One region of the Novosphingobium sp. 9 genome, then DNA from elsewhere that is predicted to be linked to it. Evidence: predicted binding sites of a transcription regulator. Region 1 holds the regulator's gene; the other holds the start of a gene.
What was found. Region 1 encodes LexA, which represses DNA repair genes until DNA is damaged. Its sites were predicted from a motif close to GTTCCNCNCTTGTTCT; they were not measured.
Positions count from the first base shown of each region.

Region 2: the regulator LexA is predicted to act here: its motif matches at 2,893-2,908, upstream of CI805_RS12555 (ATP-dependent helicase).

Region 1 is NZ_CP022707.1:1,851,312-1,862,111, reverse strand. It holds gene CI805_RS09260 (GyrI-like domain-containing protein) at 1-32, opposite strand, end outside; gene CI805_RS09255 (hypothetical protein) at 31-396, shown strand; gene moaC (cyclic pyranopterin monophosphate synthase MoaC) at 393-896, shown strand; gene CI805_RS20890 (hypothetical protein) at 893-1,252, shown strand; gene CI805_RS09245 (molybdopterin-binding protein) at 1,300-2,106, shown strand; gene lexA (transcriptional repressor LexA) at 2,202-2,903, shown strand; gene CI805_RS09235 (ComEC/Rec2 family competence protein) at 2,997-5,261, opposite strand; gene gltX (glutamate--tRNA ligase) at 5,291-6,745, shown strand; gene CI805_RS09225 (citrate synthase) at 6,765-8,048, shown strand; gene CI805_RS20885 (ATP-binding protein) at 8,144-8,605, opposite strand; gene CI805_RS09220 (sensor histidine kinase) at 8,494-9,501, opposite strand; gene CI805_RS09215 (hypothetical protein) at 9,531-10,493, opposite strand; gene CI805_RS09210 (hypothetical protein) at 10,530-10,800, opposite strand, start outside.
Region 2 is NZ_CP022707.1:2,560,817-2,571,616, forward strand. It holds gene CI805_RS12540 (pseudouridine synthase) at 49-1,758, shown strand; gene rsmD (16S rRNA (guanine(966)-N(2))-methyltransferase RsmD) at 1,815-2,375, shown strand; gene CI805_RS12550 (hypothetical protein) at 2,459-2,740, opposite strand; gene CI805_RS12555 (ATP-dependent helicase) at 2,912-5,221, shown strand; gene CI805_RS12560 (carboxylesterase/lipase family protein) at 5,334-6,791, shown strand; gene CI805_RS12565 (methyltransferase family protein) at 6,823-7,443, opposite strand; gene CI805_RS12570 (DEAD/DEAH box helicase) at 7,587-9,023, opposite strand; gene CI805_RS12575 (hypothetical protein) at 9,231-9,824, opposite strand; gene CI805_RS12580 (FAD-binding oxidoreductase) at 10,015-10,800, shown strand, end outside.

The DNA of each region.
Region 1 (10,800 bases):
TAAGGGTCTCGGCGAGGCGGGTTCTGCGTCATGCCGCTGCTTGTGACAGGATTCGCAGCGGCCCGCCTGCCCGATCTTGCGCTTGTGCGCCCCTTTGAAAGAACATCGTTTTTGTCAGGCACCCTGTCCTGCACCCTGTCCTACTGCGCGCGATTGTGCCAACCAGAGAACATGCTCCACGCTCCCTTTCCTTTCCTGCCCTTGCAAGTGGACACTGCCGACCGGCAAGGCGACACCTTTGCGCCCGAAGATAACGCTGTTAACTTCGGTAAAGTTCGCGTTTTCAATCAGGTAAGCCAGTGTTTCACGTCCAAGGTGACACTTCCTCTCTGGACCGTGTCAACTGTGTCAACCAGCCTCGCCTCGAAGCCGATTTCGGAAAGGTCCATCGCATGACCCGCTCGCTCACCCACATCGATGCCGAGGGCACCGCGCGCATGGTCGATGTCGGGGGCAAGGCCGAGACACAGCGCCTCGCCATCGCCTCGGGCCGCATCACGATGGCCCCCGAAGCGCTCGCCGCGATCCGCGCCGGGAACGCGCCCAAGGGCGACGTGCTGGGCACGGCGCGCATCGCCGGGATACTCGCCGCCAAGAAGACCGGCGACCTCATCCCGATGTGCCATCCGCTCGCGCTCGATGCGGTCAATCTGGACTTTTCGTTCGAGGACAATGCCGTCAGGGCCACCGCCACCGCCTCGCTCACCGGGCGCACGGGCGTCGAGATGGAGGCGATCACCGCCGTCTCGATCGCGCTGGTGACGATCTACGATATGGCCAAGGCGCTCGACAAGGCGATGGTCATCGAGGGCATCCGCCTGATCGAGAAACGCGGCGGCAAGTCCGGCCACTGGCGCGCTCCCGACGCCCCCGACGCGCCGGAGCCCATCGCATGACACCGCCGCTGCCTCTGGAGGACGCGCAGGCACGTCTGCTGGCACTGGTGGAACCGCTATCACCGGAAACGATCGCGACTCAGCATGCCGCGGGCCGCTCCCTTGTCGCGCCCCTGCTCGCCCGGCGCACCCAGCCTGCCGCCGACCTCTCGGCGATGGACGGCTACGCGCTCCGCGCGGACGATCTTTCCGGCCCCTGGCGCGTAATCGGCGAAAGCGCTGCCGGGCATCCTTTCCACGGCACGCCCAAGGCGGGCGAAGCGGTGCGGATCTCCACCGGCGCTCTGCTGCCCGCAAGCGCCGATGCGGTGATCGTACAGGAAGATGTCATCCGTGAGGGGATGTTCTCACCCTGACCGGCGACGGCCCGGACACGCCCCGCAGCCACGTCCGCCCGGCCGGGATGGATTTTCGCACGGGTGACACTGTCATTCCGGCCGGAGCGCCTCTCGCCCCGGCAAGCCTTGCCCTCGCCCTTTCAGCGGGACATGGCACGCTCGATGTCCACCGACTTCCCTCGCTTGCCGTCATCGACAGCGGCGACGAACTTGCAGACGATCCCGCCGACTGCGCCTTGCATCGCATTCCGGCGAGCAACGGCGTCATGCTGAGCGCCCTTGCTGCACCGCTCTGTCATGGCGTCACCCGGACCGGCCCGGTCGCGGATCGTGCGGACGCCCTGCTCGCAGCGTTCGAAAGCGCCCGCGATGCCGATGTCATCGTCACCAGCGGCGGCGCCTCGGTGGGCGACCACGACCTGATCCGGCCCGCGTTGGAAACCTGGGGGGCGCAACTCGCTTTCTGGCGCGTGGCGATCAAGCCCGGCAAACCGCTGCTGATCGCAACGCGCGAAAATGCTGCCCGTCGCCAGATAATCGTGGGATTGCCCGGAAATCCGGTGTCGGCATTCGTGACCGGATATTTCTTCCTGCTCCCTTTGCTACGCCGACTGGGTGGCGCGAAAATGGCGACCCCGCGCTCGATCGTCACCCGTCTGGCCGGCTCGACGCCCGCGACCGGTAGCCGCCGTGAGTTCGTTCGGGGAATATGGGACGGCGAAGCGGTTCAGCCCATACCCTTGCGCGATAGTGGCGCACTGACATCTCTGGCTCATGCCGATGCCCTTATCGATCTTCCCGCTGGCAGCCCGCCCCGCCGGCAGGGTGACAATGCGCGCATCTACTTGATCCGGAACGGCGGTATTGCTTGACCGGGCGCAATTTGTTGCTTAGTTGTTCTCACATTGTTCACGCTTTAGAGCAGTGAGGCGGTCATGCCTCACCAGATCGGCAAGAGGCAGCGACCATGTTGACGCGCAAACAGCACGAATTGCTCCGGTTCATTCAGGTCCGTCTGGAAGAAAGCGGTATCTCGCCAAGCTTTGAAGAAATGAAGGAAGCCCTCGACCTCAAGTCCAAGTCGGGTGTGCACCGCCTGATTTCGGCACTGGAGGAACGCGGCTTCATTCGCCGCCTGCCCAACCGGGCCCGCGCGCTGGAAGTCCTGCGCCAGCCCGAAGACGCCACAAGCAAGCCCGCTCCGTCCCGCCCGGCAGAGGCTGGCGTTGCAGCCTCCTCGCTCACAAGCGGCACGCCTGCGCCTCGCACTCCGGCGAACAATAACGATGTGATCGAAATTCCTCTTCACGGAAAGATCGCTGCCGGCGTTCCGATCGAGGCCCTTGAAACGCACGCAATGTTGCCCGTGCCTGCCGCTCTGCTGGGCGCCGGCGACCACTATGCACTGGAGGTTTCGGGGGACTCGATGATCGAGGCAGGTATTCTCGATGGCGACTTCGCCCTGGTCAAACGCACCAATACAGCGCGTGACGGGGAAATCGTGGTGGCACTTGTGCGCGGAGAAGAAGCCACTCTCAAATATCTTCAGCGTGAGGGTGGCATGGTTCGGCTGGAACCTGCCAACGCCGCTTACGAACCTCAGATCTATGCCCCGCAAGACGTCGAGGTTCAGGGCAAACTCGCCGGCCTGCTGCGCCGCTACCATTGAACCGGAATTGCGGTAGATGACTGCTCCGACATGGCAAAGCAGTCATCTTGCAATCGACAGGCAAGCTCCCGCCTCGCAGCCGGGTCCAGCCCCCTATAGCGCTGAAGACGATACTGAACGGTCGTCTGATTGAGAATGATCGTCGGATCGCAATCGCAGTCGATGGTTCGTCCCGCTGGGTATGGGCCGCCACCAGCCATGCCCCCCTTGCCCTGCGGCAACGGTATCGACGGACTGGCCTTCCAGATCGATCGACAGGCCGCCGGTACGGCCCAGTGTATCGCGATCGATCAATAGCCACGCGGGCCGGCAACTCGATGCCAGCCATCGATCGGCGATCACAATGTCGGCACCGGCGCATGCCGCCGCAAGACTACGCTCGCTGACCGCTTCATGCCCGCGAGACAGAAGAACGCGCCACAAGCGCCCTGTCTTCGAAATATCGATACGACAGAAATCGTCATTGCATCGCGCCGACGGCCAGGTCTCCAATGGCCGCAGATCTCCGGAAAAGCCGGCTATTTCCTTGATGCTCTGGCGGGTATAATCGCTGCGAGTATTGCGTAATGTCAGCAGAGTGCGCCCCCCGTCCTCGACGATGGCAACATGTCGGCCATCGCCTGTGACGAGAATATCGGGCGGTTGCAGAGTACATAGCCACAGCACGCCTGCGAATGCGGGCAACAGCCCCCACAGGCGCACAGCCCCACGCCAAAGCCCCAACCATAGCCCGCCAAACGCAAACAGGGCAAAAGCCACACCGCTCATCGTGGGCAACAGCGTGACAGCGCCTGGGCGCTCGGCCACCCAATGCGCCAGCCCGATGAGAAAGCGGATCGCCTGTCCCGCCACCCACCATGCCGGCGCGCCCAGATGGGCAATATCCAGCACAAGCGCCAATGCGACCGCAGGCATGATCACGACAGTCGTCAGCGGGATCGCGATGACATTCGCAATCGCCCCGTAGAGCCCCGCTCGATGAAAGTGATAGAACCCGATGGGCATCAGCGCCAATTCGACGACGATGCCAGAGATGAGAAGCATCGCGGTCGCGCGGGCGGTTCGCGCGATCACCCCCTCTTCGCGAGGCGCCAGAAATCGCCGGACCGGCTGTGCACCGCTGAGACTGACAATCGCCAGAACGGCGGCGAAGCTCATCTGGAAGCTGGGCCCTACCATGGCTTCCGGCCAGATCAGCAGAACGCCGAAGGCCGCGACCGCGAGCATGCGCAAGGAAAGCGCCTCACGCCCCGTCGCCATCGCCGCCAGCACGAGGAGCGCCCCAAAACACGAGCGCATCGTCGGCACCTGCGATCCGGTTAGCACAGTGTAGGCAATCCCCGTCATCGCTCCGGATATTGCTGCCAAAAACGGCAGACGTGCTCGCAGGACTATCCCAGGGACCAGCGCAAGCACGCGCAGAACGAGAAAATAGGCTGCTGCTATCACGGCACTGACATGGAGCCCGCTGATCGATAGCAGATGCGCCAGCCCGGCATCGCGCATCGCCTGCGCATCGCTTTCAGGAATGGCGCCGACATCGCCCGACGCAAGCGCGCTGGCGATCCCCCCGGTATCCTTGCCCAGCCTGTCGAGGATATGGGCTGCCAATCGGTTGCGCAATTCACCGATACGGTCTCGCGCCCCGTCGTGCGAAACGACTCGCAGTTCCGACATCGCCGATCCGGTTGCCGACAACCCTGAAAACCACGCCGTGCGGGCAAAGTTGTAGGCACCAGGCAACATCGGCGGTGCTGGCGGCATAAGTCTGACTTTCGCGCGAACGGTATCTCCCGCCTTCGCCCCTCCGCCACGATACTCATCCGGCACATTCACGCGCACTTTCGAGGCTCCAGAGCCGGAAAGCGTCCCGACAGCCAAAATCAATTGTTCGCGATGCAGCGCCGGTTGTGGTTGCATAGCAAGCACAACCCCTTCGATTTCCGACACGCCACTGCCTTCGAACGGCGCCGGACCGATGATGCTCGAACGCGCCCAAACGACGCACAGGCCTGCCGTCGCCATCAGTATAAGACCGAGCAATGCTCTGAAAATATGCGGATAATTGACATACCCCGGACGAAGCAGCCACAGCAGCCCGACCATCGTTGCTGCACCTGCGAGGAACAGGGACCATTCCCGCACAGAGCCAAGCGCGAACCACGATACAATACCTGCACCAAATGCAACTGACAGCCATGGCGCGCGTTCGTATGCCGCCCGGACAAGAAAATCTTCGAGCCCGGCCAAACCCCTCGACAAACGCCTCGCGGTGTTCCAAGGCCCCTGCTGCAACGCAGCGGGCGCCGGATCAACCGGCAGCGAACTGCGGTTTCGGGACGCGGCATGGGAGGCCATGCCGCCCATAGGACAGGAAGGACGAATAAATGGCAAGCGAGGTTGCAACGGGATCTGCGGCAGGCAAACGGCCGGTCGTCACCCGGTTCGCGCCCTCGCCGACCGGGTTCCTTCATATCGGCGGCGCGCGCACGGCGCTGTTCAACTGGCTGTTCGCCCGCCACCACGGCGGCAAATACCTCCTGCGCATCGAGGACACCGACCGTGAGCGCTCGACCGAGCCCGCGATCGAAGCCATTTTCGATGGTCTGCGCTGGCTGGACCTTGACGGCGACGAGGCCCCGGTGTTCCAGTTCGCCCGCTCCGATCGCCATGCCGAAGTCGCCGCACAGATGCTGGCCTCGGGCGATGCCTATCGCTGTTACCTGACGCAGGACGAACTCGCCGAGCGCCGCAAGAAGGCGCAGGAAGAGCGCCGCCCCTTCCGCATCGACAGCGAATGGCGCGATGCCGATCCTTCGACCTGGCCCGCCGACGCTTCGTATGTCGTGCGCGTGAAGGCGCCGCGTGAAGGCGAGACGACGATCGTCGATCTCGTTCAGGGCGCCGTCACCGTCCAGAACGTGGAAATCGACGATTTCGTGCTGCTGCGCTCGGACGGCACGCCCACGTATATGCTGGCGGTGGTTGTCGATGACCACGACATGGGCGTCACCCACGTCCTGCGCGGTGACGATCACCTGAATAACGCGTTCCGCCAGCTTGCCATCCTGAACGCCATGGGCTGGGACGTGCCGGTCTACGGACACGTTCCGCTGATCCATGGCGCGGACGGTGCCAAGCTGTCCAAGCGCCACGGCGCGCTCGGCGTTGATGCCTATCGCGACGAGATGGGCCTGCTGCCCGAAGCCGTGTTCAATTACCTGCTGCGCCTTGGCTGGGGCCATGGCGACGACGAGATCATCTCGCGCGAGCAGGCGGTCGAGTGGTTCGACATGGCCGATGTCGGCAAATCGCCCTCGCGCTTCGACATTGCGAAACTGCAGAATCTCAACGGGCACTACCTGCGTGAAGCTGATGACGAGCGCCTTGCCGCGCTGGTCGCGCCGCGCGTCGAGGCTGCCGGCTATGCCGACATCGACCTTGGGCTGCTGGCCCAGGCGATGCCCGTACTCAAGGTCCGCGCCAAGGACCTGAACGAACTTGCCGAAGGCGCTGCCTTCCTGTTTGCCAAACGCCCTCTTGCGTTCAGCGAGAAGGCACAGGCGCTGCTGACCGACGAGGCGCGGGGGCGCCTCGCCTCGATGCACGAGCGCCTGTCCGGGCTGTCCGACTGGACGCCGGAGGCACTGGAAGCGAACCTGAAGGCAATGGCCGAGGACCTGGGGGTCGGACTCGGCAAGCTCGCACAACCGCTGCGAGCCGCTCTGACGGGTCAGACGACCTCGCCAGGCATTTTCGACGTACTGGTTCTGCTCGGGCGGGACGAAAGCCTTGCGCGCATCGGCGCTCAAAGCTCTGCCCCGGTCGGGTCCCAATCATAAAACAAAGGAGTTTGGATAGGTGGGTGATCAGGCAAAACTGAGCTCGGAAGGCAAGGATTTCGAATATCCGGTCCTCAAGGGCAGTGTCGGCCCCGATGTCATCGACATCCGCAAGCTGTACGGCCAGACGGGGAAGTTCACCTTCGACCCCGGCTTCACCTCGACGGCCAGCTGCGAAAGCGCGCTGACCTACATCGATGGTGACGAAGGCGTCCTGCTGCACCGCGGCTACCCGATCGGCCAGCTCGCAGAGCAGTCTTCGTTCATGGAGACCAGCTACCTGCTGCTGAACGGCGAACTGCCGAACGCGGAAGAGCTGAAGGACTTCGAATACACCATCAGCCGCCACACCATGCTGCACGAGCAGCTCAAGAGCTTCTACAGCGGCTTCCGACGCGATGCGCACCCGATGGCGGTGATGTGCGGCGTGGTCGGCGCGCTCTCGGCGTTCTACCCTGACTCGACCGACATCGCCGATCCCGAGCAGCGCAAGATCAGCGCGCATCGCCTGATCGCCAAGATGCCGACGATCGCTGCGGCCGCGTACAAGTACTCGGTCGGCCAGCCGATGCTCTACCCGGACAACAACCTGTCCTACACCGGCAACTTCCTGCGCATGACCTTCGGCGTGCCCGCGGAAGAGTATGAAGTGCTGCCCGAGGTCGAAAAGGCCATGGACCGCATCTTCATCCTGCATGCCGACCACGAGCAGAACGCTTCGACCTCGACCGTGCGCCTTGCCGGCTCGTCGGGCGCGAACCCGTTCGCATGTATCGCGGCGGGCATCGCCTGCCTCTGGGGCCCCGCTCACGGCGGCGCCAACGAGGCCGCGCTCAACATGCTGCGCGAGATCGGCACGCCCGATCGCATCCAGCACTACATCGATCGCGCCAAGGACAAGAACGATCCGTTCCGTCTGATGGGCTTCGGCCACCGCGTGTACAAGAACTACGATCCGCGCGCGACGGTCATGCAGAAGACCGTGCGCGAGGTGTTCAACGCGCTCAAGGTTACGGACCCGGTCTTCGAGACCGCCCTGCGTCTTGAGGAAATCGCGCTGTCCGACCCGTACTTCGCAGAGAAGAAGCTGTTCCCGAACGTCGATTTCTACTCGGGCATCATCCTCTCGGCGATCGGCTTCCCGACCACGATGTTCACCGTGCTCTTCGCGCTCGCCCGCACCGTGGGCTGGGTCGCGCAGTGGAACGAAATGATCTCGGATCCAGGCCAGAAGATCGGCCGTCCGCGCCAGCTCTACACTGGCCCCACGCAGCGCGATTACGTGCCGCTGGCCCAGCGCTGAGCGCTTGCAGATCCGATCATCGGACAAGAAAAAGGCCCCGGAAACGGGGCCTTTTTTTCACCTGTTCGCCCTGATCGCTGGAGGCAGACCGATCGTCAGTTCGAAAAAGCCGGTAGCGATAATGTAAACCTCGCGCCCTGGCCTTTGATGCTGGAAACAGAGAGTTCGCCTCCCATCGCAGCGGCAAGCCGATGGGAAATATAAAGCCCCAGTCCCGATCCGCCGTCTCCGCTGCGCCCCAGACGCTCGAAACGCTCGAAAACCTTGCGCTGCTCCTCTTCCGTGAGCCCCGGCCCCTCGTCCGTCACGTGGACGCTGTGCGCTTGGCCGGCCAAGCCTTCCTCAATCGCCACTTCGATACGGGAATTCTCCGGCGAATACCGAATAGCGTTCCCGATCAGGTTGAGAAGAACCTGAAGAACCCGTCGGAACTCCCCGCGCGCACTCAGTTCCTGAGCGAGACCGGGGGCTCGACACGAATATTCTTTTCCAGCGCCCGCACATTCAGGATGCCGGCAGCCTGTCTTGCCGCCTGCACCAGATCGATTTCCTCGCAATCGACGCTGAAACCTGCATCCTCGACCACTTCGAGGTCCGCGAAGTCGTCCAGCAATCCGGCAAGCAGAGTACCCGCCGCCACGATCTCACCGGCATATTCCGCATAAGCATCGGGCAAGGGGCCTGCCAGACGCGAACGAATGGTCTCGGCATTGGCAATAACGCGCGAGATCGGCTGCCGAAGCGCCGGAGCGAGATCCTGCGCCACCACGCCGCCGGAAAGCGGTTCAGGGCCGAAATCGGCAGCTGCCAACGGCTGAACGTCTGCAAGCTCTTCCGGTTCATCCGACAGGAGAAGGAGATCGAATCCCGCCGGTTCGGCACCGGGTTGCAATTGAGGTACAAGCGAGACGTGCCAACGCCGCGTCGAGCCTGATACCGTTACTTCCACGCCGTCCAGCAATCGCCAGTGAAGGCCATGCGACCCCGGCAGCCCCACCGGCGGCAGGATATCGGTCCAGGGGCGCCCTACCGCCTGCATGAATATCTGCTGCAGCCCCGCCAGCGCATCCGAACCGGAGTGGGCGGCAAGCACGCGCTGCTGGCTATCGAGTACCGCCGTCAACTCTGAAACGGCCCTGTCGGTCATATTCCGACGTCGCGTTGCAAGATGTCCGTCCTCGGCCAACGGGGATCCGGCCTGCCATGTGCGCAACCGGATCTCGCAACCGGTCTCGTCGCCAAGAGGTACGACATCCACCCATGCCCAGATATGCTCGGCGCCATCAAAGGCGGTAATCTGCCGTGTCAGCACTGCCTTGTTCGATCGGGCAAGCCGCACGACTTCCAGCAATTCCGGGATTGCCAGTGTTCCGGGTATGTCACCGCCGCAATGCAGTTGAAGCGAGGCGAGAGGCTCTTGCGCCGTCATGACACGATCGAGCGCGTCCGTCATGACCTTCGCCAACACGGGAAGCCGGGTATTCATGCCACAGCCCTTCCGCTTTGCGCCAGAACCTCGGCTGCCCGATCTGCTCCCAGTGTCTCGATACCCATAGGCAAAGGGAGTCCGGGATGGATCATGACGAACTGCAACTCGACCGCCGCAGCGCGCAGCCCGGCGGCTCGAAGCTGTAACAGCAGGCGCGCACTTTGCGAGGCATGCAATGAAAAGGCCACCTGATCGCGCACTTCACCCAAGGCCCCTGCCAGCGTGGAAACGAAAAGGCCAACGCCTGCATGTTCGATGGATAGGGCCTTCTCGGCGTCGACAGGCAGTGCGTCGACGATGCTTCTGGCAAGGTCGAGGCGGCATCGCCCCAAGCCGCGAGCTTCTTTCAATCGACGGACGCAATCGGGCAGACGTTCGCCAACGACAGAATGCTCGGCAGCGACGCCGTGAAGCGCAGCCATGATCACGTCGAACTGCGCTGCAGGCAATTCCGCAACCGTAATCGCCATCCGACGCTGGGACTGGCACCATCGGGCCTGCGCCGCCAGATAGGCCATGGCGAGCGACTGAAGCTGCATATCGCTCGATGCTATCAATTCGCGCACCAGCGGAGACGTCACCGCATCCAGCGACAATCTGGCCTGCAGGCGCTGCGTCACCTGATACTCCAGCGCCATGGCATGGAGATGCTGGAGCATGGCTTCATCGACCACCAGCAGATGGAAAAAATCGTTCTCGACCATGTCCCGCTGCGCGGCTTCGGTATAATGATCGTCCGCAAAGATCGCATCTTGCAGTGCATTGGCCAGCGATCGGATCATACCCTTGACCCGTGCCACAATCTCTTCGCTGAACAGATCGTTGCTGTCCTGCTGCAGTAAATGGCGCAGAATTGGTCGTGCTTCCTGTGCAACGGCGTCGCCCTGCATCAGTTGCACGCGCATCGCGGCTTCAAGAGAACCGGCACCGGAGAGATGGTCTTGCGTATCGCTCATCCCTTCCTCGCTAGCCTCACAGTGGTTAAAGTGGTGTTATTCCCGAAACGAACGGGGAATGCACAGGCACGTTATAGCGAGCGCCAGCGCGATAAGCTCCACTGCCGACTGCACCTGACCAAGCACGGCGGCCAACGCCAGCAACAGCGAGACCGCAGCCCTGTCCGAAACCCAGCATGCAATGCGTGCGGGGAGCAACCTTGGCACCAGCAGAAGCAGTAGAATCAGCGAAAGCGGCGCATAGAGCCAGTCGATCCAGGCGCTTCCCGTGATCGGTTGGGCCGCCAGCATCGTCCCTGTAAAAACC
Region 2 (10,800 bases), 710 kb from region 1:
TCATGGGAAGGCTGGAAGCGAAGGCGATCAACAGGTATGGCGCAAGCCATGTCCAAACCACCCTATAAATCGAACGGCCCGAAGCGCCCCGGTCCGCCGCGTAACGGCAATGGCGCAAGTGCAGGCGCACGCGGAGCCGGTTCGCGCAGTGGCAGAGGCCGTGACGAGCGCGCCTCCGAAGGCCGCGACCGGGATAGCCGGGATCGTCAGGCCCCCTCACGCGGCCGCTCCGAAGATCGCCGCGACGCCCACCGCGATGAGCGCCGTCTGGGTCGCGACGAGCGCGCGGCGCGTGATCGCAACTCTCGCGACGATGCGCGCAGCGCCGAACGCCCTTCACGCGATGAAGGCCGGATCGGGCATCGCGGCCCGCGCCGCAGCGAGCGCGCCGCTCCCGCCGACAAGGCCCCTGCCCGCTTCGGCGACCGGCGTCGCGCCCGCGAAGAGCAGCAGCGCGGAGCACACCGCCGCGGCGATGAGCGCCGGGGCAATCGCGCCGAGAGCGAGGCCGGCAGCGGCGCGTCGCGGGGCGCTCCCATCCGCAGCGCCTCGATGGGCGGCGTTCACACGCGCAACGAACGACCTGCGTTCGGCGAGCGTCCCCATCGCGACGACCGTGCCCGCCCGGAACGCCCCTACTCCGAGCGTCCGCATCCCGAACGGCCTGCGCGTGCCCGTCCTTCCGGCGAAAGACGTTCGCAGGAGCGTATCCCGAACGAGCAGGGATCATCCGAACGTCCCTGGGCGGCGCATGCTGCCACAGAGCGCGGCGGCTCGCGGACTCACGGCGCTGAACGCCGCGAAGGCGCCCGCCCTCCGCGCCGCGACGGTGACGCCCCCCGCCGTGACAGCAGCGCGCCGCGCGCCAGCGCTCCCTTGCGCGGCGCGGGTTCGGCTTACGCCAAGCCCTATCGCGACAGTGACAAGCGCCCCTCGGTCCGTCCGGACCTGCGCACCGCGCCGCACAAGACCTCGCGCCCGACCGGCCCGACACCCAAGAACCCGAACCTGCCCGAGCGCGAGGGCGAGCGTATCGCCAAGCTGCTCGCCCGCGCAGGCGTCGCCAGTCGCCGCGATGCCGAGCGCCTGATCGCCGAGGGCCGCGTCAAGCGCGGGGACGAGGTGATCGATGCGCCTTCGACCGTTCTGCTGGACCTGACCGGCGTGACCGTCGACGATCAGCCGGTCGGCGCGCCCGAAGCGACTCGCCTGTTCGTGTTCCACAAGCCTGCCGGTCTGCTCACCGCCGAGCGCGATCCGATGGGCCGCCCGACCATCTACACCGCGCTGCGCAACGCCCTGCCCGAAGGCACCGGACGCGTGATCCCGGTGGGGCGCCTCGATTACAACACCGAAGGCCTGCTGCTGCTGACCAACGATGGCGAGTTCAAGCGCCAGCTGGAGCTTCCCTCCAGCGCGGTGCCGCGCACCTATCGCGCCCGCGCCTTCGGCGACATCACCCAGCCGCAGCTCGAAGCGCTGATCGAGGGGATCGAGATCGACGGCGTGCACTACGGCAAGATCGACGCCAACATGGAGCGCCGCACCGGGCGTAACCAGTGGATCGAACTGACGCTGACCGAAGGCAAGAACCGCGAAGTACGCCGCGTGCTGGAGCATCTGGGGCTGGAAGTCAGCCGCCTGCTGCGCACTGCCTATGGACCGTTCGTGCTGGCCGACCTGCCCAAGGGTCTGGCCTACGAAGTGCCGCCCGCCGCGCTGGAACGCTTCCGCAACTCGCTGGAGAGCGGCAAGTGAAGCCGTTCGCTCCGAAGGCAGCAGGGCCGAAGGCAGCTGGCGCAAAGAGCACGGGCCTGCGCATCGTTTCCGGGCAGTGGCGCGGGCGCAAGCTGGCCGCACCCGAAGGCGAGGCGACCCGTCCGACGGCGGACCGCACGCGCGAGACGCTGTTCTCGATGCTCGCCAGCCGCCTCGGCTCGTTCGAGGACCTGAAAGTCGCCGACCTGTTCGCGGGCTCGGGCGCGCTGGGCCTGGAAGCGCTTTCGCGCGGGGCGGCGCATTGCCTGTTCGTCGATCAGGACGCCGCCGCGATCCGCGCCATCCGCAGCAATATCGCCAACCTGAAAGCGCAAGGCATCAGCGATGTGCGCGCGTCCTCGGTGCTGGCGCTGGGGCCTGCGAAAGCGCCGCTCGACCTCGTGCTGCTCGACCCACCCTATGACACCGGCGCGGGACAGGTCGCGATCGACAAGCTGACGCGCCTCGGCTGGATCGGCGAGCAGACCTGGGTGAGTCTGGAGACCTCGGGCAAGGAAGCGGTCTCGATTCGGGGCTTCGAACTCGATGCCCAGCGCGATGTCGGCAAGGCGCGGCTGCACCTGCTGCGGCGGGTGGCGGCGGGTGGCGGCGGATAGCAGCCCGGCAGAGGCCTGAAACTCATACGAAAAGGGCGCCCCCACAAGGAGCGCCCTTTTTCTTTGCCGGAAAAGCGAGCGCCTTATCCGCCCGACATCTGGCTGGCAGGCTGGCCCGGCCAGTGATCCAGCGGCACGTTACCGAAGTGCAGCCCCGCCGAACGCGGGTTGATGCAGCCATCCTGCACGTTCTTCGTACATACCGCGTAGTTCTGGCCATCCACCTGAACCTGCGTCGCGCGGCCATGGGCATCGCGCTGCGTCACGGTGGCGTGCTGCGAGTTCATCCCTTCCGCATAGGCAACGCCCGTGAACGAGATCGTTGCGGCGGCCAGCGCGAAGGCTGTGATTCGATTGAACTTCATCGTTGTCTCCGAGTTCTCTTCAACAACCCCTGTCTGCCTGTTGCAATGCGGGAGCCCCCCGGAAGTTCCCGCATATGCGTCGGGATGCGCGCTGCTCACCCCGCCGGAACTTGCCCACATCGCGACGAAGCAGCCTTGCACAGCGTTCATCCGTTCCCTAGTTGTTCACCTGTGACCGACCCTCATGCCTTTTCCGTTTCGCCTGTCGATGCTCCTTCCGGCGCCCCGCTGATCGACGGCCTCAACGCGCCGCAACGCGAGGCGGTGCTGACCACCGAAGGCCCGGTGCTGATGCTGGCGGGCGCGGGCACGGGCAAGACCGCCGCGCTCACCCGGCGCCTTGCCCATCTGGTGCGCGCGCGTCTGGCGTGGCCGAGCGAGATCCTGTGCGTCACCTTCACCAACAAGGCCGCGCGCGAGATGCGCGAGCGTGTCGGCCAGCTGATCGGCCCGGCGGTGGAAGGCATGCCGTGGCTTGGCACCTTCCACGCCATCGCTGCCAAGATGCTGCGCCGCCATGCCGAACTGGTGGGCCTCGAATCGAACTACACGATCATCGACACCGACGATCAGCTACGCCTGCTCAAGCAACTGATTCAGGCCGAAGGGATCGACGAGAAGCGCTGGCCCGCCAAGCAGCTGGCGGGCTGCATCGACCGCTGGAAGAACCGCGGCCTCAACCCCGCCGATCTCGATGCGGGCGAGAACGAGGCCTATGCCAACGGCAAGGGGCAGAAGTTCTACCAGCTCTATCAGGATCGCCTGCGCGCGGTGAACGCCTGCGATTTCGGCGATCTGCTGCTGCACATGCTCAACATCCTGCGCAAGCACCGCGACGTGCTGGAGCAGTACCAGCAGCGCTTCAAGTACGTGATGGTGGACGAGTATCAGGACACCAATCAGGTCCAGTACCTGTGGCTGCGCCTGCTCGCACAGGCGCGCCGCAATATCTGCGTGGTGGGCGACGACGACCAGTCGATCTATTCCTGGCGCGGCGCGGAAGTGGCCAATATCCTCAAGTTCGAGAAGGACTTTCCGGGCGCCAAGGTGATCAAGCTGGAGCAGAACTATCGCTCCACGCCGCAGATCCTCGCCGCCGCCTCCGGCCTGATCGACGAGAACACCCAGCGCCTCGGCAAGACGCTGTGGACCGAGCGCCATGCGGGCGAGAAGGTGCGCGTGATCGGCGTATGGGACGCGCCCGAAGAAGCGCGCCGGGTGGGCGACGAGATCGAGCGGCTGGAGCGCGAAGGCGCCCCGCTCGACCAGATCGCCATCCTCGTGCGCGCCCAGTACCAGACGCGCGAGTTCGAGGACCGCTTCATCTCGATCGGCATGCGCTATCGCATCGTCGGCGGCTTCCGCTTCTACGAACGCGCCGAAATACGCGACGCGCTCGCCTATCTGCGGGTGATCGCGCAAGGGGCGGACGACCTCGCGTTCGAGCGAATCTACAACACCCCCAAACGCGGGCTTGGCGCCAAGGCGCTGGAAAAGCTGCACAGCCTTGCGCGGCGTAGCGGCATCCCCCTCGCCCGCGCCGCCATCGAGATCGCCGATACCGACGAGCTTCCGGCCCGTGCGCGCAACACCTTCCTGTCGCTGATGCGCGATTTCGCGCGCTGGCGCGATCTGGAGGCGAGCACCAGCCCGGCAGACCTGATGCGCCTCGTCCTCGACGAAAGCGGCTATACCGATGCGCTTCAGGCCGAGAAGACGCCCGAGGCCAACGGACGGCTCGAAAACCTCGTCGAACTCGCGCGCGCCATGGAGGAATACGAGAGTCTGGGCGATTTCCTCGAACACGTCAGCCTCGTCATGGACAACGAGAGTGCTGCGGACGAGGAAAAGGTCACGATCATGACCATGCACGGCGCCAAGGGGCTGGAGTTCGACAACGTGTTCCTGCCCGGCTGGGAGGAAGGCGTGTTCCCCTCGCAGCGCGCGCTGGACGAAGGCGGGCTCGCCAGTCTGGAGGAAGAGCGCCGCCTCGCCTACGTCGCGATCACGCGAGCCAAGCGCAAGTGCACGATCCTGCATGCGGCGAACCGACGCATCTACGGCCAGTGGACCAGTTCGATCCCCTCGCGCTTCATCGCCGAACTGCCCGAGGATCACGTCGAGAGCGAGACCACGCTGTCGGGCGGCGCCTCGCTGTGGCGCGCGCAGTGGAGCGAGCACGCCGATCCCTTCGCGGATGTGGCCCGCAACCAGCCCTCGCGCATCGTCACGCGCGGCCCCGGCTGGCAGCGCGCCGCCGCGGCCAGCTTCGAAACGGTGCCCAAGCGCGTGGCCGAGAGCACCCGCAGCGCCGCCAGCTTTGCCGCCAAGCCGCGCACCGATATCGCGGTAGGCGCACGCGTGTTTCACGAGAAGTTCGGATACGGCACGGTGGCCGAGCAGGAAGGCAACAAGCTGGAGATCGACTTCGAGCAGGCCGGGCGCAAGCGCGTGATCGACAGTTTCGTCAAACCGGCCTGACAGGCACGCAAGCGCGCCGATTCGCCGCGAGGCAAATAAGGGTGCGTGCAAGCTCTCGCTTCGTCGTGGAACCGCGCTATGGTGCGGCCAAACGACTGGAGAGATTGCCCTTATGCGCTCATCGTTCCTTGCCCGCCCGCTGCTGACCGCTCTGACCGCCTTCACGCTGCTGCCTGGCGCGGCCTGCGCGAAAGTGCCTTCCGCTCCTGTCGTCAAAGTTGCCGAGGGCAGCCTGAAAGGGACGACGGCAGACGGCGTGGAAAGCTGGAAAGGCATTCCCTTCGCCGCGCCTCCGGTCGGCCCTTTGCGCTGGCGGGCGCCGCAGCCCGCCGCGACATGGCAGGGCGTGCGCGATGCCAGCGCCTATGCGCATGACTGCATGCAGGAGCCGTTCCCCGGCGATGCCGCGCCGCTCGGCACACCGCCTGCCGAAGACTGCCTCTATGCCAATGTGTGGCGACCGGTCGCTGCCAAGGGCAAGCTGCCGGTGGTGGTGTGGATCTACGGCGGCGGCTTCGTGAACGGCGGCGCCTCACCGCCGACCTACACCGGCGCGCGCCTTGCAAAGCAGGGCGTGCTGTTCTTCAGCTTCAACTATCGCCTCGGCCGCTTCGGCACTTTCGCCCATCCGCAACTGACCAAGGCCGATCCCGACCACGGCCTGCTCGCCAACTATGGCACGATGGACCAGTTGGCCGCGCTGCGCTGGGTGCAGCGCAATATCGCCGCGTTCGGCGGCGATCCGGCGAACGTGACGATCATGGGCGAAAGCGCGGGCGGGTTCTCGGTGAACACGCTCGTTACCTCGCCGATGACCAAAGGCCTGTTCCAGCGCGCCGTCGTGATGTCAGGCGGCGATGGCTCGACTTTGGGCGATGCCACGCTTTCCGGCGCAGAGCAGGTCGGCGTGAACTTCGCGAGCGCCAACGGCATCGCCCCGGATGACCCGCAGGCCCTCGCCAAGCTGCGCGCGCTCAGCGCCGAACAGGTCACGGACGGGCTCAGCATGATGCAGCTGTTCCAGCCCAAGCCCGGCCCCAAGACCTTCAGTTCGCCGATCGTCGACGGCAAGCTGGGTGTCGACGTAAAGGCCGCCTACGCTTCGGGCGCCTATGCCCATGTTCCGGTGATGATCGGCGCGACCGGGGCAGACATGGGCGGCAACACCGGCTTCATGATCAAAGGCGCCCATGACATCGCCAGCGAACTCGCCAGCGCGGGTGTGCCGGTCTACGCCTATCGCTTCTCCTATGTCGCCCAGAACCTCGATGCGCCGGGCGCAGGCCATGCCACCGATATTCCGTTCTTCTTCGATACGCAGGACTTGCGCTACGGCGACAAGACCACAGCGCGCGACAACGCGATGGGGGCCACAATCAGTCGCTATCTGGTGAGCTTCATCAAGACCGGCAATCCCAACCCGTCAGGCGCGGCGACCGCCCACCTCGCTCGTTGGGCCGCAATGGCTCCCGGAAAATCGGATATCATGACCTTCGAGCCCGACGGCACAGCGAAGTCTGGCGCAGATCCGTTGCTCGCCGCTTTCGCTGCGGCCAGCGGCAAACCCTGACCGGGATCGACCGGTCAGGGCTCTCCTGAGATCAGTAGATGCCGGGCAGCAGGCGTGAGCGGACCTGCTCGGCATAAGCCCGGTAGTCCGGGTCGAGCATCAGCACCTTTTCCTCTTCGCGGATACGCAGCACCAGCAGCAGCCAGCAAGTGGCGATAAGGGCAATGTTCCAGAGGGACGGAAACAGCAGCAGCATACCTGCATGCGTCACCATGTAGCCCAGATACATCGGATGGCGCACCGCCCGATAAAGGCCGATGGTGCGAACACCGCGATTGGCAGGAACGATTCCAAAGCTGCGCCCGAGACTCAATTTGGCGCCGATCGAAATCATGGCACCGGCAAAGATCATCAGCCCGGTAACGGCTTCAGGCGCCAGTTGCTCGCTGTTCTCGCGGAGCAACAGCGCCAGACTGCTGCCGACGAAGCCCAGGAACTGCGGCCACGCGCGGGGAGAAACCACGCCTTTGCGCTGCATCAGCACCAGCACCATGCTGATAATTTCGGCAGCCAGAAACAGCGAGACTTCCGGATGGTGCGGGAGAACCGGTCCGAAGACCACAAGGGCGCGGATCGCCATGATGCTGACGAACCCGCACTCACTCCAGAAAACAATGCGATGGCCAGATGAACGCTGCAACACTTCCGGCATAGGTGCGCCCTCCGCACCTGCGGCGCCCGACCTACGAGCGTTCTTTTCAGGTGCGCATCGATTGTAGCAACACGATCGTAAACGTGTTCCTAAGCTGCAACATCGATGAAATACGAGAGGAAACGATTCCTCCCGTAACCGCGTCAGCTCAGCGCAGAGATGTGCAGGAACTGGGGCACGGGGCCGTTCCAGCCACCATCCGCAGGCTCCGGATCGGCATGGCGATCACGGCGACGATCGCCTCGCCTTTCAGCCTGACGCGGTTCGTCATGGCGCGACGGGCGCCGCGGGGCCTCTTCGCGCTGACGGGGCGTGTCTGCCTTGCGCGGCACGTCATCGCCACGCGGTGCCTCGTCCTTGCGAGTAGTGCCACGCTTTGCGGCTGGCTTGCGCTCTTCCGCCTTCGGCGACGCCGAACGACCACGACGTGCCGGCGCCTCCTCACCCATTTCCGGCTCGTCCGAACCGTCGATGGTAAACACCGGAATTTTCGACTTGGTCAGCTTCTCGACGTTCTCGATCGCCTCGGCATCCTCGGGCGAGTAGAGAGTGAACGCCCGGCCCGAAGCACCGCCACGGCCCGTTCGGCCGATGCGGTGGACGTAATCATCCGGGTGCCAGGGCGTGTCGAAGTTGAAGACGTGGCTCACGCCCTTCACATCGAGACCGCGCGCAGCGACGTCCGAGGCGACGAGGATGTTCACCACACCGTCCTTGAAGCGCTGCAATTCGGCCAGACGCGCGGGCTGATCCATGTCGCCATGGATCTCGCTGCTGGCGAAGCCGTGGCGTTGCAGGCTCTTGTTGAGATCGCGCACCGTGGTCTTGCGATTGCAGAAGATGATCGCGGTGCTGACGTTGTCGGTCTTGAGCAGGTGGCGCAGCACGTCGCGCTTCTTGCGCGAGGGCACGGCGATCTTGTGCTGGGCGATGTTGACGTTGGTGGTCGCAGCGCGGGCCACCTCGATCTTCTTGGGGTTCGAGAGGAATTTCGCGGCCAGCTTCTCGATCGGCGGCGGCATCGTTGCCGAGAACAGCAGCGTCTGGCGCTGCGTGGGCAGCTTGGAGCAGATGCTTTCGATATCGGGAATGAAGCCCATGTCGAGCATGCGATCGGCCTCGTCGATGACGAGCAGTTCGCAGCCGGTGAGCAGGATCTTGCCCCGCTCGAACAGGTCCATCAGACGGCCCGGCGTCGCGATCAGAACGTCGACACCTTCGGACAGCGCCTTGACCTGATCGCCCATCTGCACGCCGCCGATCAGCAGCGCCATCTTGAGGTCGTGGTTCTTGCCGTACTTCTCGAAATTCTCAGCGACCTGCGCGGCGAGTTCGCGCGTCGGCTCCAGAATGAGCGAGCGCGGCATCAGCGCACGGCGGCGGCCATGCCCCAGGATGTCGATCATCGGCAGCACGAAGGCCGCGGTCTTGCCGGTGCCGGTCTGCGCGATACCGATAAGATCGCGCATCATCAGCACGGAGGGGACGGCCTGCGCCTGGATCGGAGTCGGCTCGGTATACCCAGCGGCTTCGACCACTTGCAGCAATTCGTCAGACAGGCCGAGATCGGCAAAGCTCATAAGCGGCAAATTTTCCGGAAAAACTGAAAAAGCAGAGCCGCCGTGCCGTTGCCGAACCGCCCCGAAGGCCCGTTCGCAGCGGATGCGACCCGCGACGAGCAACATGCACGTCACCCGGCCCCTATGGCCAGAGCACCCGAAAAGTCAAGGAATTTCCCGAAAATGCACGCAACAGCGGCGATTCGGCGCTCCCTTTTTCCCTGACGATTACGGATCTTTGGGAACGAGCAGGCGAATCCTCGTCAGCGCACAGCTCATGCCGCTGCGCGAAAGCAGGTGATCCCGCCCCACACACAGCCGTCCATCCGGCGTGCGCGACATGTAGAAACCGAGGTAGAAATCCCGCGCGCGGCAGCTGCGCTCCAGATCTGCGCTGACGATATTGTCGTCCCGCATGAACAGCAGCAGCCGACTGTCGCGATCCGGGCGCACGGCCTCGATGCCGGAGATCGGCAGGCAATCACCAATCTTGCGTTCGGTATAGCCCGGCCCGACGTGCCCGTTCGGCATCGAGATGAAGCGATCCGGCGGGATCGGCGCAGGCGACTGCGGCGTGATGCGGATGGTCATGCGCTGCTCGATCCGCAGCTGGAACGAGGGCTTCGGCGCCACACTGTCGAACGCGGTCAATTGCGGCGCGCCCATCGGCAGGGCATCGCCATCGGCAAAGCCCCCCGCGACCACCGCACTGCCGGTCGCCGAGGACGAGTCGACCAGACGCGAGACGTCTCCACCGACCGGCCCGCCGGCAGACGGAAACAGCAGCGCAAATGGAAAAAGCAGGGCAATGGCCGAATTCATCGCGTCAGATGCAGTCCCTGAAAATCACATCCCTGAAAAATCATGGCGGCATCCCGCCTGTGCGGCGCCACACTTTCTTCCGGCATACGGTTGCAGGTTGAACCATCGCTTAATGCCCGTGGCAATCCCGAAAAGGCCGCCGCGACAGAGCGGGGCTGTACGCACAGAACCGCTGTGCCATAGATGCATCATGACGATACCGAGCGACACGATCGACACGCAGACCTTCCTTGCCCGCGCCGAAGCCCTGCTCGGCCCGCGCGGCTTCACCCGCGATCCCGACCTCCTCTCTCCCTGGCTTACCGACTGGCGCGGGCGCTACACCGGCAAGGCGCTGGCCCTCGCCTCGCCTGCCGACACCGCGCAAGTCGCCGCGCTGGTACAGCTCTGTGCCGAAGCCGGGGTGCCGATCGTTCCGCAGGGCGGCAACAGCGGCATGTCGGGCGGCGCGACACCGGACGCCAGCGGCCATGCGATCCTGCTCTCGCTGCGGCGGCTGAACACACTTGGAGCCATCGACACCGATGCGCGGCAGGTCACCTGCGGCGCAGGCGTTATTCTGCAAACTCTCCACGAAGCAGCCGAAGCGCAAGGGTTGCGCTTCCCGCTCTCGCTCGGCGGCAAGGGTTCGGCCACGGTGGGCGGCCTGATCTCGACCAACGCAGGCGGCACGCAGGTCCTGCGCCACGGCTCGATGCGCGCGCTGGTGGCGGGGCTGGAGGCCGTGACACCCACAGGAGAGGTGTTCAACGCCCTCACCCCGCTGAAGAAGGACAACCGCGGCTTCGATCTCAAACAGCTTTTCATCGGTTCGGAAGGCACGCTGGGCATCGTGACGGCGGCGACGCTGCGGCTGGTGCCGATGTTCTCGGATCGCGTGGTGATCTGGGCGGCGACGCAGAACCTTGGCGATGCGCGCCGCCTGCTACTCCATTGCGAGCGCGCGGTGGGTGAGGCGCTGGAAGGCTTCGAGGTG